DNA from 3 places in the Pseudomonas sp. Z4-20 genome. Region 1 is predicted to be linked to each of the others. Evidence: riboswitches for the same ligand, from Rfam matches in the RefSeq annotation. Region 1 holds a riboswitch; each other region holds the start of a gene.
The links. A riboswitch is a leader RNA that binds a small molecule or an ion and turns the genes downstream of it on or off. The one in region 1 is predicted to bind cobalamin.
Positions count from the first base shown of each region.

Region 2: it holds a riboswitch for cobalamin, as region 1 does, so the genes downstream of both, cobO (cob(I)yrinic acid a,c-diamide adenosyltransferase) here and cobW (cobalamin biosynthesis protein CobW) in region 1, are expected to answer to the same signal.
Region 3: it holds a riboswitch for cobalamin, as region 1 does, so the genes downstream of both, J3P82_RS15625 (CbtB domain-containing protein) here and cobW (cobalamin biosynthesis protein CobW) in region 1, are expected to answer to the same signal.

Region 1 is NZ_CP071641.1:3,343,388-3,354,049, reverse strand. It holds gene J3P82_RS15100 (LysR family transcriptional regulator) at 135-1,007, opposite strand; gene J3P82_RS15095 (DMT family transporter) at 1,103-2,047, shown strand; gene hppD (4-hydroxyphenylpyruvate dioxygenase) at 2,299-3,375, shown strand; gene rarD (EamA family transporter RarD) at 3,450-4,334, opposite strand; gene J3P82_RS15080 (aldo/keto reductase) at 4,487-5,500, opposite strand; gene J3P82_RS15075 (hypothetical protein) at 5,676-5,846, shown strand; cobalamin riboswitch at 5,803-6,037, shown strand; gene cobW (cobalamin biosynthesis protein CobW) at 6,135-7,199, shown strand; gene cobN (cobaltochelatase subunit CobN) at 7,203-10,662, shown strand, end outside.
Region 2 is NZ_CP071641.1:4,188,817-4,199,478, forward strand. It holds gene cbiB (adenosylcobinamide-phosphate synthase CbiB) at 1-572, opposite strand, end outside; gene bluB (5,6-dimethylbenzimidazole synthase) at 569-1,219, opposite strand; gene J3P82_RS19115 (cobyrinate a,c-diamide synthase) at 1,216-2,538, opposite strand; gene cobO (cob(I)yrinic acid a,c-diamide adenosyltransferase) at 2,550-3,161, opposite strand; cobalamin riboswitch at 3,243-3,453, opposite strand; gene J3P82_RS19125 (hypothetical protein) at 3,613-4,197, shown strand; gene J3P82_RS19130 (PQQ-dependent sugar dehydrogenase) at 4,263-5,573, shown strand; gene J3P82_RS19135 (C40 family peptidase) at 5,726-6,259, opposite strand; gene J3P82_RS19140 (C40 family peptidase) at 6,425-7,051, opposite strand; gene hda (DnaA regulatory inactivator Hda) at 7,266-7,970, opposite strand; gene J3P82_RS19150 (AI-2E family transporter) at 8,140-9,213, opposite strand; gene J3P82_RS19155 (DUF2066 domain-containing protein) at 9,248-10,306, opposite strand.
Region 3 is NZ_CP071641.1:3,448,854-3,459,515, forward strand. It holds gene J3P82_RS15615 (hypothetical protein) at 1-33, opposite strand, end outside; gene J3P82_RS15620 (pyridoxal phosphate-dependent aminotransferase) at 229-1,416, opposite strand; cobalamin riboswitch at 1,510-1,731, shown strand; gene J3P82_RS15625 (CbtB domain-containing protein) at 1,831-2,019, shown strand; gene J3P82_RS15630 (CbtA family protein) at 2,031-2,726, shown strand; gene J3P82_RS15635 (cobalamin biosynthesis protein) at 2,723-3,127, shown strand; gene cobM (precorrin-4 C(11)-methyltransferase) at 3,198-3,944, shown strand; gene nfuA (Fe-S biogenesis protein NfuA) at 4,024-4,608, opposite strand; gene metH (methionine synthase) at 4,863-8,573, shown strand; gene J3P82_RS15655 (NEL-type E3 ubiquitin ligase domain-containing protein) at 8,652-10,662, opposite strand, start outside.

The DNA.
Region 1 (10,662 bases):
TTGGCGGCGGAATCTGGCTATTAGATACACGCCGATAAGGTGATCGAAAGTTATGATCTTTTCGCCATCGATTTATTTATAACTCAAGCATGTCCGCCAGTGAGCAAGCTTCGCCGCGGCGGGCAAGCGCCACGCTAGACCGGGTGTAGTGTCCTGGCCAGCTCGATAAACGCCAGCGTCGCTGGCGAGGACTGACGGCGGTCGAGCACGGCCAGGCCGATCTGCCTTGGAATCGGAGGCGATAGCGGCCGAAGAACGAACCCTGGATTCTCGATCGAAGGCAACGAGCCTTCAGACACCACACTCACCGCGTCCCCGCGGCTGACAATATCCAGCGTACTGAGCAGTTGCGAGCAGCGATAGCGTACGTTCGGAGTGAGTCGGGCGCTATTGAACAGCCGCCAGACCAGTTCCGACGAGCCCGCCTCGGTGAGTATGAAAGGGTCGTTGCACAGCTCCCTGAGCTCAAGGCTGGCTCGGGCGGCGAGGGGGTGGGTGGCGGGCAACAGGGCGACCATCTGGTCCTCCGTCAAGGCGAACGTATCGAGGCGTTCTTCGGGTAGCACCACGAAACCAACGTCGATACGCCGTTCATCCAGCCATTGCAGCACCTGGCGGTCCGGCCCTTCGTCGACATGCACCTCGATTCCCGGGTGCAAGGCGCGGTAGCGCCGCAGGATGGTCGGGAGCAATTTCATCGAGGAAGTCGGGCCGAACGAGCCTATGCGCAAGGTCCCGCGTCGCATGCCCCGGGCGTCGGCGGCTTCCTGACGCAAGGTATTGGCGAGTCCGAGCATCGCTCGGGCCCGCAACAACAGTTGCTGGCCGATATCGCTGGGCTCCACAAGGGATTGATGGCGTCGGAACAATTCGACGCCCAATTCCTGTTCCAGGGATTTGATGGCGTGCGACACCGCGGACTGACCGATCCCCAACCGTATGGCCGCCGGAGTGAAGCCGCGCAGTTCGGCGACCAGCGAAAAGATTTCCAGTTGGGTCAGGGTCATGAGTAAAAGCTCATTTTACGATGATGAAGCATGAGGCCGACCATACATCATCCCGGTGATACGGGACTCGAATAAATCTCAAATTGGGTGAAGCGATGATCTCTCGCGAACATGCCGTTCCAACACCTTCCGATCTGCCGGTCTACCTGAAACTCGCCATGGTCACCATGATCTGGGGCGGGACCTTCGTCGCCGGCAGGATCCTCTCCGATGCCCTGGCCCCAATGTTTGCCGCCAGCCTGCGCTTTCTGCTGGCGAGTATCGCGTTGCTGATGTTTCTCGGCCTGGCCCGTATCCCCTTGGCCAAGCCCAGCCTGAAGCAGGGCCTTTGGTTGGCGGTGCTGGGTTTCTTCGGCATCTTTGTCTACAACCTGTGCTTCTTTTACGGCTTGCAGCACATCAATGCGTCGCGTGCCTCGCTGATTGTGGCGTTGAACCCGGCGATGATCGGGGTGGCGTCCTGGTGCCTGTTCAAGGAGCGGCTGGGTCGCTTGAAAGTCGCTGGCATCCTGTTGTGCATCGGCGGGGCGGGGTTGGTGATCGTCAACCGTGATCCGTCCGTGCTGCAGACCACGGGACAGGGTTGGATGGGTGACGTGCTGATTTTCGGCTGCGTGCTGGGCTGGGGGATCTATTCGCTGTTTTCCAAGGGCCTGAGTGAAAGTCTGGGCCCTCTGCAGACTGTCACCTGGTCGATCCTGCTGGGCACCTTGATGTTGTGGGTGGCGTGTGCCGCCAGTGGCGATATCCATTTTGGTGCTTTGTTAGCCCTGGATATCAGGCAATGGCTGAGCCTGCTGTATCTCGGCGTGCTGGGCTCGGCGCTGGCCTATATCGCCTGGTATGACGGTATCCGCAAAATCGGCGCGACCCGTTCCGGGGTGTTCATCGCGCTTAATCCGTTGACGGCGGTATTGCTGGGTGCGTTGCTACTCGACGAACGGCTTACGGCGATGATGTGCGTAGGCGGGGGGCTGATCCTGACGGGAATTTTCCTGTGCAACAAACCGCTTGCGCGTTCGACCGCAAAGGCGATTTGATACCCAAGGCGGACAAACATGGTTACGCTGTGTAGAATCCGGTTACGCATATAAGAATAACGTCTTCTGGCAGCAGAAGCCTCGCCCGCAAGAGCCTTGGGTCGACAATGAAGATACTTGGGTTTCAACTGATCTACGGCGACTACCTCGCCCGCAGCGTTCGTGGTATTTCCTGCGCGCCACCGCGTGCCCTCAGCATCACTGGCAACTAACGTTTCTTGTTAATTGATTGAGCATGATGAGGCGCCGACATGGCAGATCTATACGAAAACCCGATGGGCCTGATGGGCTTTGAATTCATCGAATTCGCGTCCCCAACACCCAACACCCTGGAGCCGATCTTCGAGATCATGGGCTTCACCAAAGTCGCCACGCACCGTTCCAAGGACGTGCACCTGTATCGCCAGGGCGCGATCAACCTGATCCTCAACAACGAACCCAATAGCGTGGCGTCCTACTTCGCCGCCGAGCATGGCCCGTCGGTGTGCGGCATGGCGTTCCGTGTCAAGGACTCGCAAAAAGCCTACCAGCGCGCCCTGGAACTCGGTGCCCAGCCGATCCATATCGAAACCGGTCCGATGGAGCTGAATCTGCCGGCGATCAAAGGCATCGGCGGCGCGCCGTTGTACCTGATCGACCGTTTTGGCGAAGGCAGCTCCATCTATGACATCGACTTTGTGTTCCTCGAAGGTGTCGACCGCAATCCCGTCGGCGCGGGCCTGAAAATCATCGACCACCTGACGCACAACGTCTATCGCGGACGCATGGCCTATTGGGCGAACTTCTACGAGAAGCTGTTCAATTTCCGTGAGATCCGCTACTTCGACATCAAGGGTGAATACACCGGCCTGACGTCCAAGGCCATGACCGCCCCGGATGGCATGATCCGCATCCCGTTGAACGAAGAGTCGTCCAAGGGCGCCGGGCAGATCGAGGAGTTCCTGATGCAGTTCAACGGCGAAGGCATCCAGCACGTGGCCTTCCTGACCGACGATCTGATCAAAACCTGGGATGCGCTGAAGAAGATCGGCATGCGCTTCATGACCGCGCCGCCGGACACCTACTACGAAATGCTCGAAGGCCGCCTGCCGAACCACGGCGAACCGGTAGATGAACTGCAATCGCGCGGCATTCTGCTGGACGGCGCTTCCGAGCAGGGTGACAGGCGCTTGTTGCTGCAGATCTTCTCGGAAACCCTGATGGGCCCGGTGTTCTTCGAATTCATCCAGCGCAAGGGTGACGATGGCTTCGGCGAAGGCAACTTCAAGGCGCTGTTCGAGTCGATTGAGCGTGACCAGGTGCGTCGTGGCGTGCTTGCCACCGAGTGATGCCTGACTCATGAAAAAACCCGCCTGGCTGTGATGCCTGGCGGGTTTTTTATTTTCCGGTGGGTGCTTGGCCTTCAGGCTCTGCGCCGCTGTCGCACCAGATGCTTGAACCCTTCGAACACCAGCACCGCCACCGCCATCCAGATGGGAATGTAGGTCAGCCATTCTTGCGCCTCAATGCTTTCCCCCAACAGCAGCGCGACGCCCAGCAACAGCACCGGCTCGACATAGCTCAACAGTCCGAACAGGCTGAACGGCAGCAGCCGGCTGGCAACGATGTAGGCCACCAGCGCCGAGGCACTGATGACGCCCAGTACCGGGATGAGCAGCGACAGCCACGGGTATTGATCGAAGACGCCGAAACCCTGTTCACCGCTCTGCACGAACCACAATGCCAACGGCAGCATCAGCGTCATGTCCAACCAGAGCCCGCCCAGGTTGTCGGTGCGCAGGCGTTTGCGCAAGATGAAGTAGATCGGGTAACCCACCACCACCAGCAACGTCGCCCAGGAAAGCCCGCCGACCTGGTAGAGCTCGTTGAGCACTCCGAGGGTGGCGAAGAACACGGCGATTTTCTGAAAGCGCGAGAGGCGTTCGCCATAGGCAATACGGCCGGTCAGCACCATCGACAGCGGCAACAGGAAGTACCCCAGCGACACGTCCAGGCTGTAGCCGTTGAGCGGTGCCCACATGAACAGCCACAGCTGCGCACCCATCAATGCCGAAGAGGCCATCGCCCCGAGCAGCAGTTGCGGTGTCGCGACCAGGCGCTGGACAAGATCCGAGACCAATTTCCACTCCCGCGAGACCAGCATGAAGGCCGTCATGCACGGCATCGTCAGCAGCATGCGCCAGCCGAAGATCTCCAGGCCGGTCAGGGGTGTGAGCAGCGAGGTGTAGTAGTACATGACGGCGAACAGGGCGGAGGCCGAGACCGATAGAGCGATGCCTTTGGACACGGGTGCCTCTTGTTATTGGGACTGCAAAAAGAGAGCCGTTTACCCGTGGCGAGGGAGCTTGCTCCCGCTGGGCCGCGTAGCGGCCCCAAAAGAGCGACTGCTGCGCAGCCGAGCGGGAGCAAGCTCCCTCGCCACGGTGATCTCTGTGTAAGTTACGACGTACGCGGCACGCGCCCCGGCACGAAATGGCTCATGTCATTGAAGCCCGGTGTCGAAGCATGCCCCGGCGTCACCAGCGAATCGATGAAGGCTTCGTCGTCCGCCGTGATCTGCACCGCCTGTGCCTTGGTATACGCGTCCCACTGCTCCTCGGTGCGCGGCCCGACGATGGCCGACGTGACGGCGCGGTTGTTCAGCACCCAGGCGATGGCGAACTCGACGATACCCACGCCGCGCTCCTGGGTGTATTGCTGGATCTGCTGGGCAATGCGCAAGGACTCGACCCGCCATTCGGTCTCCAGGATGCGCTTGTCCTGGCGGCCGGCGCGGCTGTTGGCGTCCGGCGCCACGTCCGGCGCATATTTGCCGCTGAGCACGCCACGGGCGAGGGGGCTGTAGGGCACCACGCCGAGGCCGTAGTTCTGCGCAGCGGCGATTTGTTCGGTTTCCGCCTGGCGATTGACGATGTTGTACAACGGCTGGCTGATCACCGGCCGGTCGACGCCTAGGTCGTCGGCGATGCGAATCACCTCGGCAATGCGCCAGGCGCGGTAGTTCGACAGGCCCCAGTAACGGATCTTGCCCTGGCGAATCAGATCGCCAATGGCCGACACCGTGACCTGCAACGGCGTGTTGTGGTCTTCGCGGTGCAGGTAATAAATGTCCAGGTAATCGGTGCCCAGGCGCGTCAGGCTGGCCTCGATGCCATTGAACAGATGCTTGCGGCTCAGGCCGCTGCGGTTGGGCATGCCGTCCGGCGGGCCGAAACCGACCTTGGTGGCGAGCACCCATTCATGGCGATGATTGGCGATCGCCTCGCCGACGATTTCCTCGGACCGGCCGTTGGTGTAGACGTCGGCCGTGTCGATGAAGTTGATGCCCTGGTCCCAGGCCTTGCCGATGATCCGCAGTGAATCCTCGGTGCTGGTCTGTTCGCCGAACATCATGGTGCCCAGGGTCAGCGTTGAGACTTGCAACCCGGAATGACCCAGCGTGCGGTAGCTCATGGACAAGATCCTTTTTATCGATGGGAAAGGTCCAATCAAATACCAGAACCGCCGCGTGGATCCAACCGCTTTGTGAAATTGGCTGATAATGCTTCAGGAATATTGTGCGCTGGACCAGCGTCAGCCCCTGGGTCATCGGGCAGCATGCCGTGCATCGGAACCGGAGAACAAAAAAATGAAAGACGCCTTTTGGCGTGGCCCGCATCGCCCGGCTCTGGCGCGTGGCGGCCCGTTGATCTCGCCGCGGCGCCTCGGCCGCCGGGAGATTGCCTTCCAGAGATTGACCCGCCTGCACACCCTGCGTAGCCTTGCGCCTTCGAGGTTCTTTGGCGTGCGCCGAAGCTAAGAAGGGAACGCGGTCCAAGCCGCGGCTGCCCCCGCAACTGTGAACGGTGACGTTCCTGCCAGGCCACTGTGCAAGTCCTTTGTAAAAAAGGCGCACGGGAAGGCGCAGGAAACGCCAGTGCAAGGCTTTGCAAGACAAGCCCGGACTGGCCCGCCGAAAGCCAGGAGACCTGCCTCGACAACAGATTCTCACTACAACCGGGCGGGGTGATCCGGTGGCGAAATCTTCCGCGCGTGCCTGCCTGCGGTTGTCGTCCCGTTTGCCCGCCACCTTGCCAAAGGGCATCCGATGAAAACACTGGCCAAACTCCCCGTCACCATCGTCACCGGTTTCCTCGGCTCGGGTAAGACCACTTTGCTCCGGCACATGCTCGACAATGCCCAGGGCCGGCGCATTGCGGTCATCGTCAACGAATTCGGCGAGCTGGGCATCGACGGCGAAATCCTCAAGCAGTGCTCCATCGGTTGCACCGAAGAAGAAGCCAACGGCCGCGTCTATGAACTGGCCAACGGTTGCCTGTGCTGCACGGTGCAGGAAGAATTCTTCCCGGTGATGCGCGAGCTGGTCGCCCGGCGCGGCGACCTTGATCACATCCTCATCGAAACCTCCGGCCTGGCATTGCCCAAGCCCTTGGTCCAGGCGTTCCAGTGGCCGGAAATCCGCAGCGCCTGCACCGTCGATGCGGTGATCACCGTGGTCGACAGCCCAGCCGTGGCCGCCGGCACGTTTGCCGCGTTCCCCGACCAGGTCGATGCCCAGCGCAAGCTGGACCCGAACCTGGACCACGAATCACCGCTGCACGAGCTGTTCGCCGATCAGCTGGCGAGCGCCGACTTGGTGATCCTCAATAAAGCCGACCTGATCAGCCCCGAAGACCTGGCCCGAGTCCGTCTGGAAGTCGCCGAAGAACTGCCGCCAGCGGTCAAGGTCATCGAAGCCAGCAGCGGTCGCCTGCCGCTGGACGTGCTGATCGGCCTGGGCGCCGGCTCCGAAGAACACATCGACGGGCGTCACAGTCATCACGATCACCACCATGACGGCGATGAAGACGACCACGATCACGATGCCTTCGATTCGATTTCCATCGAGTTGCCCCAGGCCGATGAAAGCCTGCTGCTGGACGCGCTGACGCAACTGGTGGTCCAGCATGGCGTACTGCGGGTCAAGGGTTTTGCGGCAATCCCGAACAAGCCGATGCGCCTGTTGATCCAGGGCGTCGGCACCCGTTTCGACAAACACTTCGACCGCCAGTGGGGCGCCGATGAAGCGCGGGTTACGCGCCTGGTACTGATCGGTCAGGCGCTGGATGCCGGCCTGCTCGAAGCGCAGTTGCGCGCTGCCCTCAGCGCCTAAGCCATGCACCTGCTCAGGACCCAGCCCGGCGGATTTGTGTCGGATGACAACATCGCCGACCTCGGGCAAACCCCCGCCGAGCTGGTGATCCTGTGCAGCGGCGACTCCAGCCTGGCGCTGCTGGCCGAAGCGGCGCGGCAGTTGCCGGATGACTACCCGCAGTTTCGCCTCGCCAACCCGATGCAGGTGCAGAACCACGCCTCCGTGGATCTGTACATCGACGACGTGCTGCGTCATGCCAAGGTCATCCTGTTGTCGCTGCATGGCGGCATCGGCTATTGGCGCTACGGCATCGAGCGGCTGATGGAACTCGCCGGGCGCGGCGTGAAGCTGATCCTGGTGCCGGGGGATGATCGCCCCGATCCGGAGCTCAGCGAACTGAGCAATGTGCCCTTCGAGGATCGCGACCGACTCTGGCAGTTTTTGCGCCAGGGTGGATTGGGGAACGCCCTGAACTTGTTTCATCACCTCGGCAGCCAATGGTTTGGTCGCGATTACCCGTGGGCCGAACCGCAGCCGCTGCCGCGCACGGCGATCTACCATCCTGGAAAAACCAACGCGACCCTGAACGATTGGCAAACCGACTGGCAGGCCGAACAACCGGTCGCGGCGGTGCTGTTCTACCGTTCTCACCTGCAAGCGGCGAACACGGCCTTCATCGACGTGTTCTGCCAGCGCCTGCAAGCGGTAGGGCTGAATCCGCTACCGATTGCCGTGGCCAGCCTCAAGGAACCCGGCTGCCTGGCACGGGTGGAAGATTGGCTGGAAGAGATAGAGGCGGACGTGATTCTCAACACCACCGGCTTCGCTCAATCGAGCCCTGAAGCACCGCACCTGCGACCGTTTCGCCGCAACATCCCGGTGATCCAGGCGATCTGCGCCCAGGACAATGAACCCGGCTGGCGCGCCAGCGAGCAGGGCCTGGGGCCGCGCGACCTGGCGATGCACATTGCCTTGCCCGAGCTGGATGGCCGGATCATCAGCCGTCCCATCAGCTTCAAGGACCTGGCCTGGCGCAGCGAGCGCAGCCAGAGCGACGTGGTCTGCTACCGGGCGGTGCCCGAGCGCATGGACTTCGTCGCCGAACTGGCCCGGCGCTGGACCCGCCTGGCGCGCCTGCCCAACGTAGAAAAGCGCGTGGCGCTGATTCTCGCCAACTACCCGACCCGGGACGGGCGCATCGGCAACGGTGTCGGCCTGGACACCCCAGCGGCGGCGCTGAATATCCTGCGCGCCATGCAGGCCGAAGGTTATCCGCTGGCGGCCGAATTGCCGGACAGCGGCACTGCGTTGATCCAGCGGTTGCTCGGCGGCGTCAGTAACGATCTGGACAGCCTCGACCTGCGGCCCTGCCATCAAAGCCTGGCGCTGGTGGCTTATCACAGCCTGTTCGACGCACTGCCCGAGGCCAATCGCCTGGCGGTGCTGGAGCGCTGGGGCGTGCCCGAACAGGACCCGATGTTCCGCGACGGCCGACTGATGATCGCCGGCGTGCGCCTTGGCCTGACGTTTGTCGGTATCCAGCCGGCGCGCGGTTATCAGGTCGATCCGAGCGCGGTGTACCACGACCCGGACCTGGTGCCGCCCCACGGCTACCTGGCGTTTTATTTCTGGCTGCGCCACACCTACGGCGCCCACGCGGTGATTCATGTCGGCAAGCACGGAAACCTCGAATGGCTACCGGGCAAGGGCGTCGGGCTGTCGGAGAACTGCTGGCCGGATGCGTTGCTCGGGCCGCTGCCGAACATCTACCCGTTCATCGTCAACGACCCGGGCGAGGGTGCCCAAGCCAAGCGTCGGACCCAGGCAGTGATTATCGACCACCTGATGCCGCCGCTGACCCGGGCCGAAACCTATGGGCCGCTGCGTAACCTGGAGCTGCTGGCCGACGAATATTACGAGGCGCAACTGCTCGACCCGCGCCGCGCCCGAGAGCTGCAACGGGACATCTTAAACCTGGTGCGCGAGACCCACATCGACCGCGAACTGCAACTTGATGCCGCGCTCGACAGCGACGTCGACGCCGCGGTCTGGCTGCCGCGCCTGGACACTTACCTCTGCGATTTGAAGGAGTCGCAGATCCGCGATGGGCTGCACATCTTCGGCGAGTCGCCCGCCGGGCGGCTGCGCATCGACACTTTGCTGGCGTTGCTGCGCATCCCCCGAGGCGATGGCAAGGGCGCTCAATCGAGCTTGCTGCGGGCGTTGGCGAAGGCGTTCGGGTTGGGTTTCGACCCACTCGATTGTGCCCTGGCCGAACCCTGGGAAGCGGACCGCCCCGAGGTGTTGCGCGAGGTCAGCGACGAGCCATGGCGCACCGTCGGCGACACTCGGGAGCGCCTGGAGCTGTTCGCCGCCGGGTTGATCGAACAAGCCCTGGCAGGCGAACTCGCGTGGCTCGACGCGCCGGGCTGGGAAGCTGTCGCGGACATCATCGAGCACCTGCGCTCGGTCGTCGCGCCGCGCCTGGACGCTTGCGGCCCAGCGGAAATGCGCGGCTTGCTCGACGCCTTGGCCGGCCGCTTTGTCCCGGCCGGCCCCAGTGGCGCGCCGAGTCGCGGGCGCCTGGACGTGCTGCCCACCGGCCGCAACTTCTTTTCCGTCGATGTGCGCAACCTGCCCACCACCACCGCGTGGCGCATCGGCTTCCAGTCGGCGAACCTGATCCTCGAACGGCATTTGCAAGACCACGGCGACCACTTGCGCCAACTCGGCCTGTCGGTGTGGGGCACCGCCACCATGCGCACCGGCGGCGACGACATCGCCCAAGCCATGGCGTTGATGGGCGTGCGCCCGGTGTGGGCCACGGGCAGCCAGCGGGTCGACGATTTCGAGATCTTGCCGTTGAGCCTGCTGGACCGGCCGCGGGTCGATGTCACGCTGCGGGTGTCCGGGTTCTTCCGGGATGCCTTCGCCAACCTGATCCGCTTGTTCGATGCGGCGGTGCAAGCCGTTGCGGCCCTTGATGAACCTGACGACATGAACCCGTTGGCGGCGAAAGTCCGTGGCGAGCGCGAAACCTTGCTGCATTCGGGCGTGTCGTTGGAGGACGCCGCGCGCCAGGCTGGCTGGCGGATCTTCGGCGCCAAGCCCGGTGCCTATGGCGCGGGTGTGCAGGGCGCCATTGACGGTCGTCTCTGGCAGAGCCGAGAAGACTTGGCGCAGGTGTACCTCAATTGGGGCGGCTACGCTTATGGCTCAGGCGATGAAGGCACGGCGGCGCGGGATCAATTCTCCCGGCGCCTGAGCCAGGTGCAAGCGGTGTTGCAGAACCAGGACAACCGCGAGCACGACCTGCTCGATTCCAACGATTACTACCAGTTCCAAGGTGGCATGCTCGCGGCGGTCGAAACCCTGAGCGGTCAGCCGACAGCCAGTTACCACGGCGATCACAGCCAGCCTGACCTGCCCAGGATGCGCACCCTGAAGGAAGAACTGAACCGGGTCATCCGCTCCCGTGCGG
Region 2 (10,662 bases), 850 kb from region 1:
GCCGCCGCCCAGCCGAAACGCTCGAAACGCGCGTTGCGATAACCCCACATGGCGTCGAGGGTATTGCTCAACCGGTACAACACCACTCCGGGCGCACCGGCCACGGCGAACCAGAACAGCGCGGCGAATACCGCGTCGCTGCCGTTTTCCAGTACCGACTCAGTCGCGGCGCGGGCCACGGCGGTTTCATCCAGCTCAGCGGTTTCGCGGCTGACCAGATAGCCGACACGCTGGCGCGCTTCATCCAGATCGCCCTTGCGCAGCGCCCGCGCCACCGGCTCGACGTGCTCGCCGAGGCTACGCAGGCCAAGGGCGCAGTACAGCGCCAGAATATCCACCAACCAGCCCACCAGCGGTGCCCAGGACAGTGCCGTGGCCAGCAGGGTCAGTGGCAGGACGGCAATGATCCACGCCGTGACGCCATGACTACGCCAGCCGCGCCCGCCGGAATTGAACCGTTGTTCGATACGGTTGGCGAAACGTCCGAAAGCGACCAGCGGATGCCCGCGCCGAGGCTCGCCCAACAGCGCATCCAGCGCGACCGCGGCGGCACTGAGCAACGCCACGCTCATGGCCGCACGCCCCAACGATTTTCATACAGCAATTCGTCGAGCGGACGCGGTTGCGCCCAGCCTTCCAGGGCGAGCATCGGCGCCGGGTAAAAACCTTCTACCGGGCCCAGGCAAAGTATGGCAAACGGCTTGGCCCCGGCGGGCAGGCCCAGCAGGTCGGCCAGCGCCTGGGGCTCGAACAGCGACACCCAGCCCATTCCCAGCCCTTCGACGCGGGCCGCCAGCCACAGATTCTGGATCGCGCAGGACAGCGAGGCCAAGTCCATTTCCGGCAACGTCCGACGGCCGAAGATGTGCCGCTCGCGATTGTCCATCAAGGCCGCCACCAGCACCTCGGCACTGTCGTTGATGCCTTCGACCTTGAGTTTCATGAATTCATCGCTGCGCTCGCCCAAGGCCTCGGCGGTGCGGATGCGTTCCTGCTCCACCAGCTCGCGGATCTGCCCCCGCACGGCGCGGTCACTGATGCGGATGAACCGCCAAGGTTGCATCAGCCCGACGCTGGGCGCCCGATGCGCCGCTTCCAGCAGTCGGCGCAGTAACGCCGGTTCGACCGTGCCGCCGGTGAAGTGGCGCATGTCACGGCGTTCGGCGATAGCGCGGTAGACGGCTTCGCGTTCGGCCTCGGAGAAGGCGTTATCGGTCATTGCCTGCTCGCGCCAATGGGCTCAAGATCCGGCGCAAACAGCGCGGCAACGGCCCTCGGGTTGGACGGGAAATAAAAATGCACGTAGGAAGCCGTCATCCGTCCTTGGCGAAAAACCGCTTCAGCCCCGCGCCCACCGTTAGGGCTGTGACCACGGGCAATCGGCGCCAGCTCAGTGCTGGTCAGGGAGTGATGATAGGTATGCCCGCGCAGGATGCCTTCCGGCAGTTCAACCGACTGCAACGCCAAGGCCGCCAGACGTGTCTGCATCTGCGCATCACCGTGCAACAGGCCGAGCAGCTCGGCGCGAGCGCCTTCGAGGTCGGTCAATGAATCGAGCAGATACAGCATGCCGCCGCATTCGGCGAGCAGCGGTTTGCCGGCTTCATGGTGCGCACGGATCGCCGCGAGCATCGGCGCGTTGCCGGCCAGGGCAACGTGATGCAGTTCCGGGTAACCACCGGGCAGGTAAAGACTGTCCGTCTCAGGCAGGGAGGTGTCATGAATCGGCGAAAAGAAGCGCAGCTCGGCGCCCATGGCCCGCAGCAGATCCAGGCTTGCGCCGTAGGTGAAGGCAAACGCTTCATCCCGGGCCACGGCAATGCGCACGCCGTCGAGCCACGGCTCAACGGCGGCCGGTTCGGGCGCCGCGAATTCGACCATGGGCGGCAGCGCGACTTCACAACTGCTGGCCAACGCCTCGGCGGCGGCGTCGAGGCGAACATCCAGGTCGTTCAACTCGCTGGCCTGGACAAGGCCGAGGTGGCGGCTGGGCAATTCGATGCCGGTTTCCCGCGAGAGCCCGCCGTACCAGCGCAGGCCTTCGGTGAGGCTGCCTTCGAGCAACTGCGCATGACGCAAGGTGCCGACCCGATTGGCCAGCACGCCGGCAAAAGGCAAGTCCGGTTGATAGCGGGCCAGGCCCAAGGCCAGGGCGCCGAAGGTCTGGGCCATGGCGGTGCCATCGATCACGGCCAGCACCGGCACGCCGAAATGCCGCGCCAGGTCGGCGCTGGACGGGGTGCCGTCGAATAATCCCATGACGCCTTCGATCAGGATCAGGTCCGCTTCGGCGGCGGCTTCCCACAGCAGTCGCCGGCTTTCCTGCTCGCCGACCATCCACATATCCAACTGATAGACCGCCGCGCCACTCGCACGCTCGAGAATCATCGGGTCGAGAAAATCCGGGCCACATTTGAATACGCGCACCTTGCGTCCCTGGTTGCGATGCAAGCGGGCCAGGGCGGCGGTGACGGTGGTCTTGCCCTGGCCCGAAGCCGGGGCGGCGATCAGCACCGCCGGGCAGTGGCGGCTGGTCATCGAAGCATTGCTCACAGTTCGACGCCCTTCTGCGCCTTGATGCCTGCTTGAAACGCGTGCTTGATCATGCCCATTTCGGTGACGGTGTCGGCCAGCTCGATCATCTCGGGCTTGGCGCCACGGCCGGTCACGACTACATGCTGCATCGGCGGGCGGGCCTGCAGATCGCCAAGGACTTGATCGAGGTCGAGGTAGCCGTGCTTGAGGGCGATGTTCAGTTCGTCGAGCACCACCAGGCCAATCGATGGATCGCCGAGCAGTTGGCGCGATACGGCCCAGGCCGCTTCGGCTGCGGCGATGTCACGCTGGCGATCCTGGGTTTCCCAGGTAAAGCCCTCGCCCATCACGTGGAAGCGCACCTGCTCCGGGAAGCGGCGGAAAAACAGCTCCTCGCCGGTGCTGTTGCGCCCTTTGATGAACTGCACCACGCCGCACTGCATGCCATGTCCCATGGCCCGGGCCAACATACCGAACGCCGAGCTGCTCTTGCCCTTGCCGTTGCCGGTCAGCACCAACAGCAGGCCGCACTCGTTCGGTGAATTGGCAATGCGCTCATCGATCACGGCTTTTTTGCGCAGCATGCGCGCCAAGTGGCGTTCGTCGCGATCAGGCGTGTCGGTCATGGGGAGCTCTCCGTTTGGGACTGGATAACGGCGGGCGGGCACAAAAAAAGACGGCAAGGAGCCTGGCATCGCCCACCGTGATGCCGTTGGATGAATCAGGCCGGTCTCCGGGCTCATGAGCGGCGTGGTGCCGGGCTGCGCGCCTTCCCATGTCTTGCGACACAGTGGCCCTGTACACAGCGTTTACTCATTTACCGTTGCGGGGGCAGCGCCGGGTTCGTGTGCACTCACCGGCTTCCCTGTTTCACCCTATCGGCCACGGCCATAGAGCACCTGAAACAAGCCGCGAAGGTTAGAGGGTTGGGGGTGGAGCGTCAATTAAAGCCGCCAGCTGTTTCGGTTCGCTACTCGGCCCTGATCAATAAACTGACGCCTATCTTGTGTGAATCTGCGGCAAGTGATATCAAAGAGACACTACGACCCGATATCACAAGAACAAGAGGGCAAATACATGCAAGGCATGATCATCAGCAATCCAAAACTGGAATTCCTGCGCCCGGTGCTGGAACGCTGGTTCGACTGCATCGACCGTTACAACGCCGTGCGCGGCGATAACGACACACCCTACTGGCACGATGAGAAAGCCAACCTCGGACTGCTGGCGGCAGCAGCCTGGATGGCTGAAATGGTCACGCTGCAAAATGCCCCGACCCGCAAACAGAATGAAGAAGGCGAGCGTAACGCCAGCGCCGACCTGCTGATCGCCAGCAGCGACGAACGCGTGTTCATCCAGGCCACGCAACGCTGGCCCAAGGTCAACAACCTGAACCTGACCCAACCGTTGCAAGAAGCCGCCAGCGACGCCAAACGTATCAGCTATGCCAGCGACTTGAAGGTGGGCTGCCTGTTCGTCGCCCCGCAAAAAGTCCAGCAAAGCGCCACGCCCGAAGAGCTGCAGGACATGATTGATGACTTGCAGAAAGAAAACACCTGCGCCGTGGCCTGGTACTTCCCCTACGCCTACCGCAAGTTGCGCAACGAGGCCGGCCATTATCACCCCGGCATCGCCGTGCTACTGAAACAGGCTCATAGCTGACGGTTGAACCATCCCACGGCTACGCTTCTCTATGAATAACCACATGCATTCATAGGGAAGCGCGCATGCTCAAGCCACCGCATCTTTTTATCATCGCCCTTGCTACTGGGCTTGCTGCTTGTGGCGAGTCTTCCACGTTGCAGGTGTCCGACGGTTTCGGCCCGTCGCCGAAACTGCCCGAACCGAACAAGACCCTGATTCCCACGGTGAACATCGCAGAAGCCGTCGGCTGGCCGGATGGCGCCAAGCCAACCCCGGCCCAGGGCCTGCAGGTGGTCGCGTTCGCCGAGGGACTGGACCATCCGCGCTGGCTGTTCGTCTTGCCCAATGGCGATGTGTTGGTGGCGGAAACCAACGCGCCGCCCAAGCCCGACGACACCAAGGGCATTCGGGGCTGGGTGATGAAAAAAGTCATGGGGCGTGCCGGCGCTGGCGTGCCCAGTCCCAACCGCATTACATTGCTGCGAGACGCCAATCACGACGGCATCGCCGAAACCCGGACGATCTTCCTGGAAAATCTCAATTCGCCGTTCGGCATGACCTTGGTGGGGAATGACCTGTACATCGCCGACACCGACCGGTTGATCCGCTTCCCTTACAACGAGGGTGATACGCAGATCAAGGCGCAACCCACCAAAGTCGTCGATTTGCCGGGCGGCACCCTCAACCACCACTGGACCAAAAACGTGATCGCCAGCCGGGACGGCAGCAAGCTGTATGTCACTACCGGCTCCAACAGCAACGTCGCGGAAAATGGCATGGAGGTTGAGCAAGGGCGCGCGGCGATTTGGGAAGTGGACCGGGCCACGGGCAAGCACCGCATCTTCGCCTCGGGTCTGCGCAACCCCAACGGCCTGGCGTGGGAACCCAGCAGCGGGGCGTTGTGGACGGCGGTCAACGAACGGGACGAGATCGGCAGCGACCTGGTACCGGACTACATCACTTCGGTGAAAGACGGCGGCTTTTATGGCTGGCCCTACAGTTATTACGGGCAGAACATCGACGTCCGGGTCGAGCCGCAGAACCCGGACCTGGTGGCCAAGGCTATCGCTCCGGACTATGCCGTCGGCCCTCACACCGCCTCTTTGGGGCTGACTTTCGCCGAGGGCAGCAAGTTGCCCGCACCCTTTACTCAAGGTGCATTCATCGGGCAGCACGGCTCCTGGAACCGCAAACCCCACAGTGGCTACAAAGTGATCTTCGTCCCGTTCAATGGCGGCAAGCCGGTGGGACAGCCTGTGGACGTGCTGACTGGCTTCCTCAGCACAGACGAAAAGGCCCAGGGCCGGCCGGTGGGTGTGGTGATCGATAAGCAGGGAGGGTTGTTGGTGGCTGACGATGTGGGGAACAAGATCTGGCGGGTGTCGGCAAAGTAAGCTGATGCACTCTTGTGGCGAGGGGATTTAGCGAAACGTCGCACCGCCCCGCTGGGCTGCGCAGCAGCCCCTAGCTTTTCAGCGGTTGCTACGCAACCGAGCGGGAGCAAGCTCCCTCGCCACAGAAGCCTCATCAGCCAAGTTGCTATATCTCAGGGATTACGCGCCAGGTGTTCCGGCTGCAGCACACGCTTGGCGCCCAGGTAGGCTTTTTGCCAATACGCCTTGGAAAGACTGTCGAGCTTGACCGTCCCGCCGGTGGCCGGCGCATGGACGAAACGCCCTTCCCCTACGTAAATCCCAGCATGGCTGACCTGGGAGCCGCCATTGGTGGCGAAGAACACCAGGTCACCGCTCTGCAACGCCTCCTTGCCAACAGCTGGCGCGCGCATGCTGATCATTTCCCGCGTGGAACGTGGCAGGGCAATACCGGCAGCGTCACGGTACACGTAGCCGATCAAACCACTGCAATCGAAACCTGAATCGGGCGTGTTGCCGCCCCAGCGATAGGGTGTGCCAACCAGGCCCAGCGCTCGAAAAAGCACGTCTTCGGCGGCAGGAGAAAAAGTTTGGGAAGGCGCAAAAACCACTGGGGCCCGCACCGGCGCAGGCGGTGGGGTGCGGCTTGCGCATGCGCTGAGCAGCGCGGCGAGAAACATGAGAGCGAGGCGGGCCGACGTCGACATAAGCAGAACAATCCTGATCTGGATGCGGCTTTTCTGCCGTGGTGATGGAAACAAAGCCGCCTGCGCAGAGCGCAGGCGGATTGCCATCAATCAATGATCATGGATTCTAGCGCCTATCGGGCAAACTTCAAGTAAGACTTTAAGTTTGCCCCACAAACTGTGTGCTTACTTGCGAGCGGTGACCACAGTCGGTGCCATGGCGAGGGCGCGCTTGGCTTCGATGAAGGTCTTGCTCCAGTAGCTGTCGCCCAGGCTGTCGATTCGCACCCCACCGCTGCGGCGGCTGCTGGAGTGGATGAACTGGTTGTCGCCCAGGTAGATACCGGCGTGGCTGACGCGACCGCGACGACCGTTGGTGCTGAAGAACAACAAGTCACCGGGTTCAAGTTGATTGCGGGCAACCAGCGGGGCTTTTACGTTGATCATTTCGCGAGTGGAGCGCGGCAGGTTCATGCCCGCCTCTTCACGAAACAGATAACCGATGAAACCGCTGCAGTCGAAGCCTGCTTCGGAGGTGCCACCAAAACGATAACGCGTGCCGATCAAGGACATGCCGCGTTCCAGGATGCTGTCTGCCAGAACTGGAAGCTGATAAGGCTTGCTGCCGGCAAAGTCCGCCAGCTCTTTATCGGAGGCCATTTCTTCCTGGAACGCAACGGAGGAAGACTGGGCGATAACGGAATTCTTGACCTGTGGTTGAGGCGCTTGCTGGGTCACTGGAGAGTGGGCAGCGCAACCGAACAACAGGGTAACGAGTGCGAGAGGCACGAGGGGTGCGAAGCGACTTAGCATGGGCACGACCGTGGCTGAAGTAGTAAAGATGGCGAGACTATGCCTTCTATCAACCTCATTTGCAAATTCAATCGATGCAAATGTGACTTCTTGATTTCTCGTTACCATCTAAGCGCTTAGCCCCGTCCTGAACGGGATACAGGCCTTCGACCCAGTAAAACCGCGGGCTTCGCCGGGTTCAGAAGAGGCTTTAAGCCATCATCTGACGACAGTTTTACCAGCCTAAAGTTTCTTTCAAAAAAGGAATGGTCAGCTTGCGCTGGGCCTGGAGTGAGGCCTGGTCGAGACGCTCGAGCAATTCGAACAACGCGCTCATGCTGCGGGTGCCCCGGGTGAGGATGAAATGCCCGACTTCGTCGGTCAGGTGCAGGCCACGGCGCGAAGCCCGCAATTGCAATGCACGCAACTTGTCTTCATCGGAAAGAGGGCGCATCTGGAAAATCAGCGCCAGGGTGAGACGAGACTTGAGGTCCGCCAGTTTTACTGGCAGCTCTCGCGGCGATGTCGAGGCGGCGATCAGCAAGCGCCGACCACTGTCGCGAAGCCGATTGAACAAGTGAAACAACGCCTCTTCCCAATCGGTCTTGCCGGCCACGGCCTGGAGGTCATCCAGGCAGACCAGTTCGTACTGCTCGAGGTTGTCGAGGATTTCAACGCCGCGATCCAGCAACTCGGCCAAGGGCAGATACACCGCCGGCTCGCCCAATTGCTCGAACCGCAAGCAAGCGGCCTGTAACAGATGCGTGCGCCCTACTCCATCCTTGCCCCACAGATAGATCAGGCTCTCGGTCCAGCCAGCGTCGGCTTCGCAAAGCCGCTCGACATAGCCGAGTGCAGCGGCATTGGCGCCTGGGTAGTAGTTGATAAAGGTGGCGTCATCACGCAGACGCACACCTAGGGGCAGCTGAATCGGTTTCATGCTGACTGAACAGTTCCACGGGAACCGTTAGTGGCCTCTGTGTAAAGTGCGCAAAGTTTATACCCGTGACGCGGACCGCACAATGCGCCGGACCACGAGCAAAATCAAAGGTTTGCAGCGGCAAGGGTGCGGAGCATCAGTTTCCCTGACACTCCACCGATCATTCGCCTTACAGATCAGGGTCTTCGACGCCGCTATAGATGTCCGAATCCTTGTACAGATCGTGCACATGGCGCACCAGCACCATGATCACCGCCGCCACCGGCAGTGCCAGCAGGATTCCGGTAAAGCCGAACAACTCGCCGCCTGCCAGGATCGCGAAGATCACCGCAACCGGATGCAGGCCGATACGGTCGCCCACCAGCAGCGGCGTCAGCACCATGCCCTCCAGCGCCTGCCCAACCATGAACACCGCGACGATGCCGACCATGGGATACAAATCCCCACCGAACTGGAACAGCCCGGCGACCAAGGCCGCACCAATCCCGATGACAAACCCCATGTAAGGCACAATGGCCGCCAGCCCGGCGATCAGGCCGATCAACAACCCCAGCTCCAGCCCGACCAGCATCAGCCCTGCGGCATAAATGAAACCCAACGCGACCATCACCAGCAATTGGCCCCGGACGAATGCCCCGAGTACTTCATGGCATTCACCAGTCAACGTCATGATGCGTTCTTCGCGATGACGCGGCAGGAGGCTGCGGATCTTGGCCATCATCAGATCCCAGTCACGCAGCAGATAGAAGGCCACCACCGGAATCAACACCAGGTTCGCCAGCCAGCCGATCAGCGCCAGGCTCGACGCCGTGGCCTGGCTCAAGACCACGCCGACGATATCGGTGGTCTGGCCCATGTGCTCGCTGATCGCAGCCTTGACCTTGTCGAACTTCCAGAAACCGTCGGACAACCCCAGCTTCGACTGCACCCATGGCACCGCGCTGTGCTGCAACCAATCGAGCATCTGCGGCGCCAGTTCGTACAGGCGCACCAGTTGCTTGGCGAGCATCGGTATCAGCACCAGCAACAGAGCGCTCACGATCAGCGTGAACAGCGCGAACACCGCTACCACGCCCCAGGTCCTGGACAGACCGAGTTTTTCCAGGCGATCCACGACCGGATCGAACAGGTAGGCCAGCAACAGCGCAACCAGGAAGGGCGTGAGGATCGGGTGCAACAACCAGATGAACGCAATCAGCAGGGCGACCCCACCCAACCAGAACCAACGCCGCGTGTCGCCCATGAACCACTCCTGACTCTTTATATAGAAAGAAAAACTACCAGCGGAACCGCAGGTTGGCTGCCGGCGCTGGCGTTGGCTGCGCAGGCGCAATCGCTCCATCAGCAGCGGGCTGGACCGCAGGCGTCGGCGCGATGGCCTCTCCGGCGGGTATCTCCTGCAGCTTCGCCAGGGCCAACTGTGCCTTCAACTGCTCTGCGCTTGCGCTGACCTTGTAGACGATCACGTCGCCTTCGACCCGTTGCACTTGCCCACCGAACGGTTCAAGCAACCGCCCCAACGCCGCGTAACGCTCAAGGTTCGTACCTTGCACTTCCAGCAATTGTTCGGTGGCGACACCCGGCTTGGCCACAAAACGCGGCGCCAGGCGTTGGCTCACCGCCAGCATCACGGCATCAGCCAATGCAGCAGGATCGGCGCCCTGGACGCTGCCCTGTTCGCGCTGGTCGCCCAGCCACAGGCGCCAGCTCGCTTGCCATTGGCCGCCCTCTTCCTTGGCATGGACCGCCAGTAACGCGTCGGAACCATAACGCTGCGACACCTCGCGCAATGGCGCCGGGTCGTTGCCTTGCAAGTTCGGCGCCGTGGCGACAATCTGCTCGCTCAAGTCCGCCAGGGGCAGATGCAGCGGCAAACCCCGGTGCTGGGCAGCCCGGCGCAACGGCGTGGCGCTGGCCTGGCCATCGCCGACCAGGCTGGAACCCTCCACCGAATCGTTCAGCCACCAACCCAGGATCGATGGACGATTCGCCCCCCAAAGCGACAGCCCCGCCGAACGCAACGCCCGGTCGGTGCTGGCTGGATCGAAGTCCACCTGCAGGCTTTCCGGAGGGCCGGCCTCGTAGCCATATTGAAGAATGATCTGTTGCGGGTCCTTGCGGATCGCCGCCAGGCCGGGGCTCTGGGCGGCCTTGGCGTCGCCGGTCAGGCGCAACACCAAGGTATCCAGGGCGCGCAACGTCGCCTGGTTACGCTCATCCGGCGCCTGACTGCTGACCGGTTCACGCACTTGATAAAGGCTATTGAGGGTTTCGGCATGGCTCGCCAGGCTGATCAGCGACAAGCAGCCCACAGACAAGAATTTGAACAAACGCATGGAGAATTCCCGGACAAAACGGCTGGCAGCGGCCGTGTGGAGAAGATTGAGCATGGCTGTGACACGGCACCGGGCAAAACATTCAGCCGCCCGATGCAAGTTTCCCACGGTCATCGCCATAGTCGCTTACCGCTACACCTTATACAGACGCGCCGTGCAGTGCCATCACCACAAATATCGGTTTTTTTTGGCGGATATGTCCCTGCCGTCGGCACGAGGATGGCCGCTGCTGCACAAGCCTGATAAAATCGCGCGCCTTCGCAGACCGGCAATGGCTGGGCACCCGGGATAATTCGTACAACGGTTATTCCACGGCCCCGGCGATCGGTCGTTACCCAGAAATCCCCCCTTTAAAG
Region 3 (10,662 bases), 110 kb from region 1:
CGCAGTTGAAACAGTGGACCGAAGCTTTGTCATGAGCTGTATCACCTTAGCGAGAGCCAAATTATTCTGCTGAAGATAATTAAGCTCCGGCCCCAGATATCTGGCTACTGTCAGGTCTGACAGGTTTGATGACCGTCTGTCGGCTAAATTCGGCGCTCGTTGGGGGGCGGCAAGATGTTGCAACAAGGTTCTACATATGCTCGCGCACGATCCATTTCTGCCCTTTGTTTAACTTGGGACCACTTTGCACAACTCAGCAGCGCACAACGCAATGCTCCGACAAGCGTTACTCAATGCCGTCCGCCCCACCACCAACCCAATCCGAATATGTCCCGCGGCACTCGGCCCAAACGCCTCCCCCGCCAACACCGACACGCCATACCCATCCAGCAACCGCTCGGCAAACGCCTGGGCACCCAGCCCCGTCTCACGCACATCGACCATCACGAACATGCCGCCATCGGGCCGCACCGGTTTGAGGCCCGGGCAGTTTTCCAGCGCCGCGCACACCTGGTCCCGGCGTTGGCTATATTCCTCGCGCATCCGCGCCACCTCAGGCAATTCCTGCTCAAGGGCAACTTGGGCGGCGCGCTGGACGAAGTCCGGCAGGCCGAACAGCATGCACAGCGACAGGTTCGCCAGGTGTCCGGCGAGCGCTTCGGGGCCGATGGCCCAGCCGATGCGCCAGCCGGTCATGGCATGGGATTTGGACAGGCTGTTGATGGTGACCGTGCGCTCGGCCATGCCCGGCAGTCCGGCCGGGCTGATGTGTTCGCCTTCGTAGAGCAAGTCGCTGTAGACCTCGTCGCTGATCAGCCACAAGTCATGATCAATGCACAGCTGCGCCAACGCTTGCCAAGTGGGCAGCGGCAGGCTGGCGCCGGAGGGATTGTTGGGGCTGTTGAGCAGCATGGCGCGGGTGCGCGAGGTGATCAGCCGGGCAACGTCGGACGGCTCGACCCGGAAAGCGTTTTCGGGGCTCACCGGCACCGGCACCACTGTCGCCCCGCAGGCGCCGAACACCGCTTCATAGGTGACGTACATCGGCTCGGCGACGATGACTTCATCGCCGGGGTTGAGCAAACATTGCGCAACGGCATACACGGCGCACTGAGCACCGGGTAACACCGTGACGTGCCCAGCGTCCACCGTTTGGCCGCAACGCGCTTGATGGCGGCGGGCAATGCTGGCCCGCAGGGCGTGCAGACCACGAGTATCCGAGTAATGAGTATCGCCGGCCCGCAGGCTGGCGACGGCGGCTTCGACGATGGCGCACGGAGTGTCGAAATCCGGGTCGCCCACCGACAGCAACAGCACCTCCCTGCCCTGCTCGCGCATGGCCAGCGCCCGATCATGTATCTGCCAGGCGGCGGCGCCGTCGCCGGTGATGCGTTGGGTCAAGGCTGAAAAGCGCATGTGTTTCTCCTGTGAGCGCGGTGTCCAGCCTCAACCCTATCTCAAATCACCAAGCGCGCCAGACACATTGACGCCCACCCCCGCCCATGGTCTCCTGTGCACCTTGTTACGGGTGCCCTTCACAGGGTGAAACGGGAAACCGGTGAATCGTGTGCTTTACTTCAAGGCCACGTCAGTCCGGTGCTGCCCCCGCAACGGTAAGCGAGCGAAGCGTCGAATCCACTGTGCATGCGCATGGGAAGGTGATGCTTGCAGGCAAGGCTCAAGGCCCAGCCCCTCGTTAGCCCGGAGACCGGCCCATGACTCATGCTCAACAAACCCGCGGTGGGCGGGCGCTGTTCGAATCCTGGCAAGCCTTCGCCCGGGTTTTCATTGCGCTCGATTTACCCGCTGAAAAGACCAGAGGGAAGCGCCATGTCGACCATCAGCAGCACCGCCCGCACCACCAGTAGCACCGTCACCCTGAGCCAGCGCCTGAGCGCAGCGATCTTCGCCTCCATCCTCGGTGCGGGTCTGGTCTATTTCGCCGGTTTCTCCCACATCGAAGCGGTGCACAACGCGGCCCACGACACACGGCACAGCGCCGCGTTCCCCTGCCACTGAGACCTGCCGACATGATCAAGCGTATCGCCCAGACCGCCGGTTTCAGCGGGTTGCTGGCCGCCCTGCTGCTGACTCTTCTGCAAAGCCTGTGGGTATCGCCGCTGATCCAGCAGGCCGAAACCTACGAAAACGCTCCGGTGGCCGAGGCCCATGAACACGCTTCGGGCGCGGCGCACACCCACGACGCCGAAGCCTGGGCACCGGAAGACGGCTGGCAACGCGTACTCTCCACCACCGGAGGCAACCTGGTGGTCGCGGTGGGTTTCGCCCTGATGCTGGCGGGTTTGTATACCTTGCGCGCGCCGACTCGTACGTCCCAGGGCTTGCTTTGGGGCCTGGCCGGTTACGCCACTTTTGTCCTGGCGCCAACCCTCGGCCTGCCGCCGGAATTGCCTGGCACCGCGGCGGCTGATCTGGCCCAGCGGCAGATGTGGTGGATCGGCACGGCGGCGTCCACGGCAGTCGGCATCGCGCTGATGGTTTTCGGTCGGCATTGGCTGCTCAAGCTGCTGGGTCTGGCAACCTTGCTGGTGCCCCACGTGATCGGCGCGCCGCAACCCGAGGTTCATTCGATGCTGGCGCCCGAAACGCTGGAAAGTCAGTTCAAAATCGCCTCACAGTTGACCAACATTGCGTTCTGGCTCGCCTTGGGGCTGATCAGCGCCTGGCTGTTTCGCCGTGGCGGCCAGGCGCACCACGACGCATGAAGGCCGGGCCGATCCTGGTGGTCGGCCTGGGCTGCCAACGCGGCTGTCCGGCCAGTGCGCTGCGGGCATTGCTTGACCGGACGCTGCTGGCCCACGGCATTGCGCTCGATGAGGTGCGGGCCCTGGCCAGTATTGATCTGAAGCATGACGAACCGGGACTGTTGGAGCTGGCGGAGCAATTGGCGCTGCCGCTGACGTGTTTCACTGCCGAACAGTTGTCGGGCTATCAAGGGCAGCTCAGCCACCGTTCCCGGATCGCCTTCGAGCGTACCGGCTGCCACGGCATCGCCGAAAGCGCCGCCCTCGCACTGGCCGAGCAATTGGGTTTTTCGCCCGCAACCTTGCGGGTGACCCGTCAGAAAGGCCCGCAGGCCACCTTGGCATTGGCGACGACATCGTAACGCCGGATAATCGCCCGCCGAATCATGAGCGTCGCTCATGCAAGCCTTCATCGTTCAACAGGAACCGGTCATGACCGTTTATTTCATCGGCGCCGGCCCCGGCGACCCGGAGCTGATCACCGTCAAGGGCCAGCGGCTGATTCGCAGTTGCGCCGTGATCATCTACGCCGGCTCCCTGGTGCCCGCCGCCGTGCTGGAAGGCCACCGCGCCGAGCAGGTGGTCAACAGCGCCGAGCTGCATCTGGAACAAATCATCGAGGTAATCAAGGATGCCCATCTCAATGGGCAGGATGTGGCTCGGGTGCATTCTGGCGATCCAGGCCTGTATGGCGCCATCGGCGAGCAGATCCGCTGCCTGCGGGGGCTGGACATCCCTTTCGAGATCATCCCGGGCGTCACCGCCACCTCAGCCTGCGCCGCCCTGTTGGGTGCCGAACTGACGCTGCCCGACGTATCCCAGAGTGTGATCCTGACTCGCTACGCGGACAAAACCGCCATGCCCGCTGGAGAGGAACTTGCCAGCCTGGCGCAGCATGGAACGACCATGGCGATCCACCTGGGCGTCAATCACCTGGAAAAAATCGTCGGTGAACTGCTGCCTCACTACGGCGCGGATTGTCCGATAGCGGTGGTTCATCGGGCGACGTGGCCGGATCAGGATTGGGTGGTGGGTACGCTGGCGGATATTGCCGAGAAGGTGCAGGCCAAGGGCTTCCGCCGCACGGCGCTGATCCTGGTGGGGCGGGTACTGGGCAACGAGGTGTTCAGCGAGTCTTCGCTGTACCGCGCCGGCCATGCGCATCTCTACAGGCCCTGAAACAATCGATCAGACGGCAAAAACCATGTGGCGAGGGAGCAGGCACCCTCGCCACAGCTCTTGCTGGCAGTGACACCTATCAGTAGTAGGCGTTTTCTTTCTGCGTGTGGTCGGTCACGTCGCGCACGCCCTTGAGCTCCGGGATGCGTTCAAGCAGCGTGCGCTCGATGCCTTCCCTCAAGGTCACGTCCGCCTGGCCGCAGCCCTGGCAGCCGCCGCCGAACTGAAGCACGGCGATGCCGTCTTCGACTACGTCGATCAGCGATACCTGGCCGCCGTGGCTGGCCAGCCCCGGATTGATCTCGGTTTGCAGGTAATAATTGATACGCTCGTTGACCGGGCTGTCGGCATTGACCATCGGCACCTTGGCGTTCGGCGCCTTGATGGTCAATTGGCCGCCCATGCGGTCGGTGGCGTAGTCGACCACCGCATCGTCCAGGAACGCTTCGCTGAACGAGTCGATGTACGCGGTGAAGCTCTTGAGCCCCAGCGCGGTGTCTTCAGGTTTTTCTTCCCCCGGCTTGCAGTAGGCAATGCACGTCTCTGCGTACTGGGTGCCGGGCTGGGTGATGAAGATGCGGATGCCGATACCCGGGGTGTTCTGCTTGGACAGCAGGTCAGCCAGGTAATCGTGGGCGGCATCGGTAATGGTAATGGCGGTCATGGAAACTCCTCGCAGGCTTGCCGGCAGTTTACGCCAATCATCGCGCCGGACAAAGTCCTAGTATTTTTGTCAGGAAAGCACCCGACGGCAAGCAGGATGACTGCCATTTTCGCCGCGCTCAAGCCGTAGGTGATGTGGGCCAGCATGGCCTTGCAAACATGAGCGGTTTTCATGCAAAAGTCACTCATGATCAAATCCCGTGCAGGTTTGCTATTATCCCGCCCTTCGTAATGGTCTTTTTTCCAGGTAGTCCTATGTCCGATCGCAGCGCTCGCCTTTATCTTCTCCAGCAAGCTCTCAAGGAACGCATCCTGATCCTTGACGGCGGCATGGGCACGATGATCCAGAGCTACAAGCTGGAGGAGCAGGACTACCGCGGCAAGCGCTTCGCCGACTGGCCGAGCGACGTCAAGGGCAACAATGACCTGCTCGTGCTCAGCCGTCCCGACGTAATCGGCGCCATTGAAAAAGCCTACCTGGACGCGGGTGCCGACATTCTTGAAACCAATACTTTCAACGCCACCCAAGTGTCCCAGGCCGACTACGGCATGCAGGGCCTGGCCTACGAGCTGAACCTGGAAGGTGCGCGCCTGGCCCGCCAGGTGGCCGACGCCAAGACCCTCGAAACCCCCGACAAGCCGCGCTTCGTCGCCGGCGTGCTCGGCCCGACCAGCCGCACCTGCTCGCTGTCGCCGGACGTGAACAACCCTGGCTACCGCAACGTGACCTTCGACGAGCTGGTGGAGAACTACACCGAGGCCACCAAGGGCCTGATCGAAGGTGGCGCCGACCTGATCCTGATCGAGACCATCTTCGACACGCTGAACGCCAAGGCAGCGATTTTCGCCGTACAAGGCGTTTATGAAGAACTAGGCGTCGAATTGCCGATCATGATTTCCGGCACCATCACCGACGCGTCCGGTCGCACCCTCTCCGGCCAGACCACTGAGGCGTTCTGGAACTCCGTGGCCCACGCCAAGCCCATCTCCGTGGGCCTGAACTGCGCCCTCGGCGCCAGCGAATTGCGCCCGTACCTGGAAGAACTGTCGAACAAGGCCAGCACCCACGTATCGGCCCACCCGAACGCCGGCCTGCCCAACGAATTCGGTGAATACGATGAGCTGCCGGCCGAGACGGCCAAGGTCATCGAAGAGTTCGCCCAAAGTGGTTTCCTGAACATCGTCGGCGGTTGCTGCGGCACCACCCCGGCGCACATCGAAGCCATTGCCAAGGCCGTGGCCGGGTATGCGCCACGACAGATCCCGGAAATTCCTCGGGCGTGCCGCCTATCGGGACTGGAACCGTTCACCATTGATCGCAGCTCGTTGTTCGTCAATGTCGGCGAGCGGACCAACATTACCGGCTCCGCCAAGTTCGCCCGGTTGATCCGCGAGGACAACTACACCGAAGCCCTGGAAGTGGCCCTGCAACAAGTCGAGGCCGGCGCCCAGGTGATCGACATCAACATGGACGAGGGCATGCTCGATTCGAAGAAGGCCATGGTGACCTTCCTCAACCTGATCGCCGGCGAACCGGACATTTCCCGCGTACCGATCATGATCGACTCGTCCAAGTGGGAAGTGATCGAAGCGGGCCTCAAGTGCATCCAGGGCAAGGGCATCGTCAACTCCATCAGCATGAAGGAAGGCGTCGAGCAGTTCATCCAGCACGCCAAGCTGTGCAAGCGCTACGGCGCCGCCGTGGTGGTGATGGCCTTCGACGAAGCCGGCCAGGCCGATACCGAGGCGCGCAAGAAGGAAATCTGCAAGCGCTCCTACGACATCCTGGTCAATGAAGTCGGCTTCCCACCGGAAGACATCATCTTCGATCCGAACATCTTCGCCGTCGCCACCGGCATTGAAGAGCACAACAACTATGCCGTGGACTTCATCAACGCCTGCGCCTACATCCGCGACGAACTGCCGTACGCGCTGACGTCTGGCGGCGTGTCCAACGTGTCGTTCTCGTTCCGCGGCAACAACCCGGTGCGCGAGGCGATCCACTCGGTGTTCCTGCTGTATGCGATCCGGGCGGGCCTGACCATGGGCATCGTCAACGCCGGCCAACTGGAGATCTACGACCAGATCCCGGTGGAGCTGCGCGATGCCGTGGAAGACGTGATCCTCAACCGCACCCCCGAAGGCACCGACGCCCTGCTCGCCATCGCCGACAAGTACAAGGGCGATGGCAGCGTCAAGGAAGCGGAAACCGAGGAATGGCGCGGCTGGGAGGTCAACAAGCGCCTGGAGCATGCGCTGGTCAAGGGCATCACCACCCACATCGTCGAAGACACCGAAGAATCGCGTCAGTCCTTCAGCCGTCCGATCGAGGTCATCGAAGGCCCATTGATGGCGGGCATGAACATCGTTGGCGACCTGTTTGGCGCCGGCAAAATGTTCCTGCCGCAAGTGGTCAAGTCCGCCCGCGTGATGAAACAGGCCGTGGCCCACCTGATCCCGTTCATCGAGGCGGAGAAAGGCGACAAGCCGGAGGCCAAGGGCAAGATCCTCATGGCCACGGTCAAGGGCGACGTGCATGACATTGGCAAGAACATCGTCGGCGTGGTGCTCGGTTGCAACGGCTATGACATTGTCGACCTGGGCGTGATGGTGCCGGCGGAGAAGATCCTGCAGGTGGCCAAGGAGCAGAAATGCGACATCATCGGCCTCTCTGGCCTGATCACCCCGTCCCTGGATGAAATGGTCCACGTGGCCCGCGAGATGCAGCGCCAGGACTTTCACCTGCCGCTGATGATCGGTGGCGCCACCACCTCCAAGGCCCACACGGCGGTGAAGATCGAACCCAAGTACAGCAACGACGCGGTGATCTACGTCACCGACGCCTCCCGCGCCGTGGGCGTGGCGACCCAGTTGCTGTCCAAGGAACTGAAACCGGCGTTCGTCGAGAAAACCCGCCTGGAATACATCGATGTGCGCGAGCGCACGTCCAACCGCAGCGCTCGCACCGAACGCCTGAGCTACCCGGCGGCCGTGGCGAAGAAGCCGCAGTTCGACTGGAGCAGCTACCAGCCGGTCAAGCCGACCTTCACCGGCGCGCGAGTGCTGGACGACATCGACTTGAACGTCCTCGCCGAATACATCGACTGGACGCCGTTCTTCATTTCCTGGGACCTGGCCGGCAAATACCCGCGCATCCTCACCGACGAAGTGGTCGGCGAAGCGGCCACCGCGCTGTACGCCGACGCCCGGGCGATGCTGCGCAAGCTGATCGACGAAAAACTCATCAGCGCCCGCGCCGTGTTCGGCTTCTGGCCGGCCAACCAGGTGCATGACGACGACTTGGAAGTCTATGGCGACGACGGCAAGCCGCTGGCGCGCCTGCATCACCTGCGCCAGCAGATCATCAAGACCGACGGCAAGCCGAACTTCTCCCTGGCCGACTTCGTTGCGCCCAAGGACAGCGGCGTGACCGACTATGTCGGCGGCTTCATCACCACCGCCGGCATCGGCGCCGAAGAAGTCGCCAAGGCCTATCAGGAAGCTGGCGACGACTACAACTCGATCATGGTCAAGGCCCTGGCCGACCGCCTGGCCGAAGCCTGCGCCGAATGGCTGCACCAGCAGGTGCGCAAGGAACATTGGGGTTACGCCAAGGACGAGAGCCTGGACAACGACGCCCTGATCAAAGAGCAATACACCGGCATCCGCCCTGCCCCCGGCTACCCGGCCTGCCCGGATCACACCGAGAAGGCCACGCTGTTCCGCCTGCTCGATCCCGAAGCCAGCGAGCTGAAGGCCGGACGCAGCGGCGTGTTCCTCACCGAGCACTACGCCATGTTCCCGGCGGCAGCGGTCAGCGGTTGGTATTTCGCCCATCCACAGGCGCAATATTTTGCCGTGGGCAAGATCGACAAGGACCAAGTCCAGAGCTACACCGCCCGCAAGGGGCAGGACTTGAGCGTGACCGAGCGTTGGTTGTCGCCGAACCTGGGTTACGACAACTGAGCACAAAATGCCGACCGTCGATGGCCCCCAACATCGACAGGTCGGCATTCGTCTGCGCCGCTTAAGCGCAGACTCGGATCAGTTGCGGTGTGACGGCCCAGGTTGAGGTGATCCGTTCCCGGAGATCTCCGTTTCAGCCGCGACGCCCCGCAAGTCATTCAGCTCCCTTCGCGTCAGCTCGACCAGTTTCTGCGTGCGCAGGGTATCCACTGTTCTGCTCAACGCGTTCAGTTGCAGGTTGTACTGCTGCGTATCGACTTCGCCGTCAGCCCGGCGGTCTTCGAGTTCGCTCAGCAGTTGATCACGTCGATGGGCAACGGAATCACTGATGTCGCTCATTTGCTCCGGATATCGCTCGTGTAGGTAGTTCGTCCAGTATTCCCGCGAGACCATGCTCACCAATAGCGCATCGGTCTGCTCTGCCTCAAGAATCGAGGCACGCGTCTGTGCCAGCCGCGCTCCGGTGATCGGGGCGCCGTAGGCCATATGAGAGGGCTGCGCCGGCAAATCGATGCCATCACCCCAACCTGTCGTCAGACCAATGCGATAGCGCAGACGCATTTCTGCCCGGTCCGTGCCCGTGCCTGCTACTTCGGCCAACGTATCGACCCTGTCCAGCCGAAACAATTGCCGCGACAAGCGCAGCAAGGCCTGGCCCCTTAATATCGGGCGGTCCTGGGGAATGTCGCGCAGGGCCTGATAGACAAATACCCGAACCTCCAGCTCGCTGAACGTCAGAATACGACCGTCGATGCAGGTACCGTGGGTCTCAGCGTTCTGGAACAGCAACTGGCGCAACTCGCTGTTCTCGCCGGCAGCCTCCATGACATTCCACACCCTTCGCGTCAGCTCTGCGCGGCCAAACCTGAAATCGAACGTGTCTTGCAAGAGTGCGATCAACTGGAAGAACCGCTCATGATCGTTTTCTTCGGCCAATTGCGTCCAGATTCTGCTCCGCAGGCTTGTCTGCTCAACATCTGAGCCGACCAACCATGGTTCCAACGCCATGGGCGATGTATCACGCGAAGGATCAAGGAGAGGCTCGACCGGGGCGACGGCGGCGTGAGGATCGTGGCCGTCTCCATGGACTTCGCCCTCGGAGTCGTCAAAATCCGAAGTGCCACCTTCACCCTCTCCCGTCTCTAGCACGGCTATCCAGCTGTCCAGCTCGTCCAGGGAAAGGCCCATCAGGCTCGTGCGATTGTGCTGTTCACTGTAGCTACGAAGTTCCCAGAGGGCGTCGAACAAGAGTTCTTCACAATGACTCAGATCCGTCCCGGCCACGAGCGCGTCGTGATTGCCGTTCAGCAGCCCCTCTGGAATATCGGTAAGCGCATTGCTGCTGAGGTTCAGTACACGCAGATGTTGCGCACTCAATACGTGCTGGGGCCATTCCTCTATCTCGTTGTCGCTTAGATCCAGCGTTTCGAGCTGGCCGAAATCCGCAGGATCGAACGTATCCAGCCCGTTGCTGCGCAGGTTGAGTCCACGCAAGCGACCGTTGGCCAATAGCGGGTAAACCGTCTCCGGCGCCAGGTTGTTATAAGCCACCTCCAGGTATTCCAAACGATTCATTTGAAGGACAGCGTCTGGCAGCGCGCTCAGTCCATTGCTGCTCAGGTTCAATTGATTCACATGGGGGAAAGACGCTAAAAAACCGTTCGAACCCTGTTCGCTTAACAAGACCCCCGAAAGATCCAGGTCCGTTACACCAGGTAGTCGTTCAACCATCTGAGGCAAGTCGCCCAGCTGTAGACCATGCAGACTCAGTGTCTGCCCTGCCCCATCCAAGCGCGTCAAGCCTTCTTGCCACGCGTCGCGAATGCGTTTCGCCGCAAACACTCGGTTCTGGGAAGACACTATGCTCCTGCCTTGGCGTAGTTGCCGTGTAAAGATCCAACCATTCAACTGACGAGTCAGCGAGTGACGTGCCTGGTGCCACTGACTGATCTGCGCGTCGATTTGCCTGTTGGTCATCCCGTCCCTGCGCCACTGCTCAAGCTTCAGCGCGGCCTGTTCCGACGTCATGCTCGGATCCACACGCTGCAGACGAAGTTGCAGCCCGGCATCTCCCTCGGCCACTGCCGAT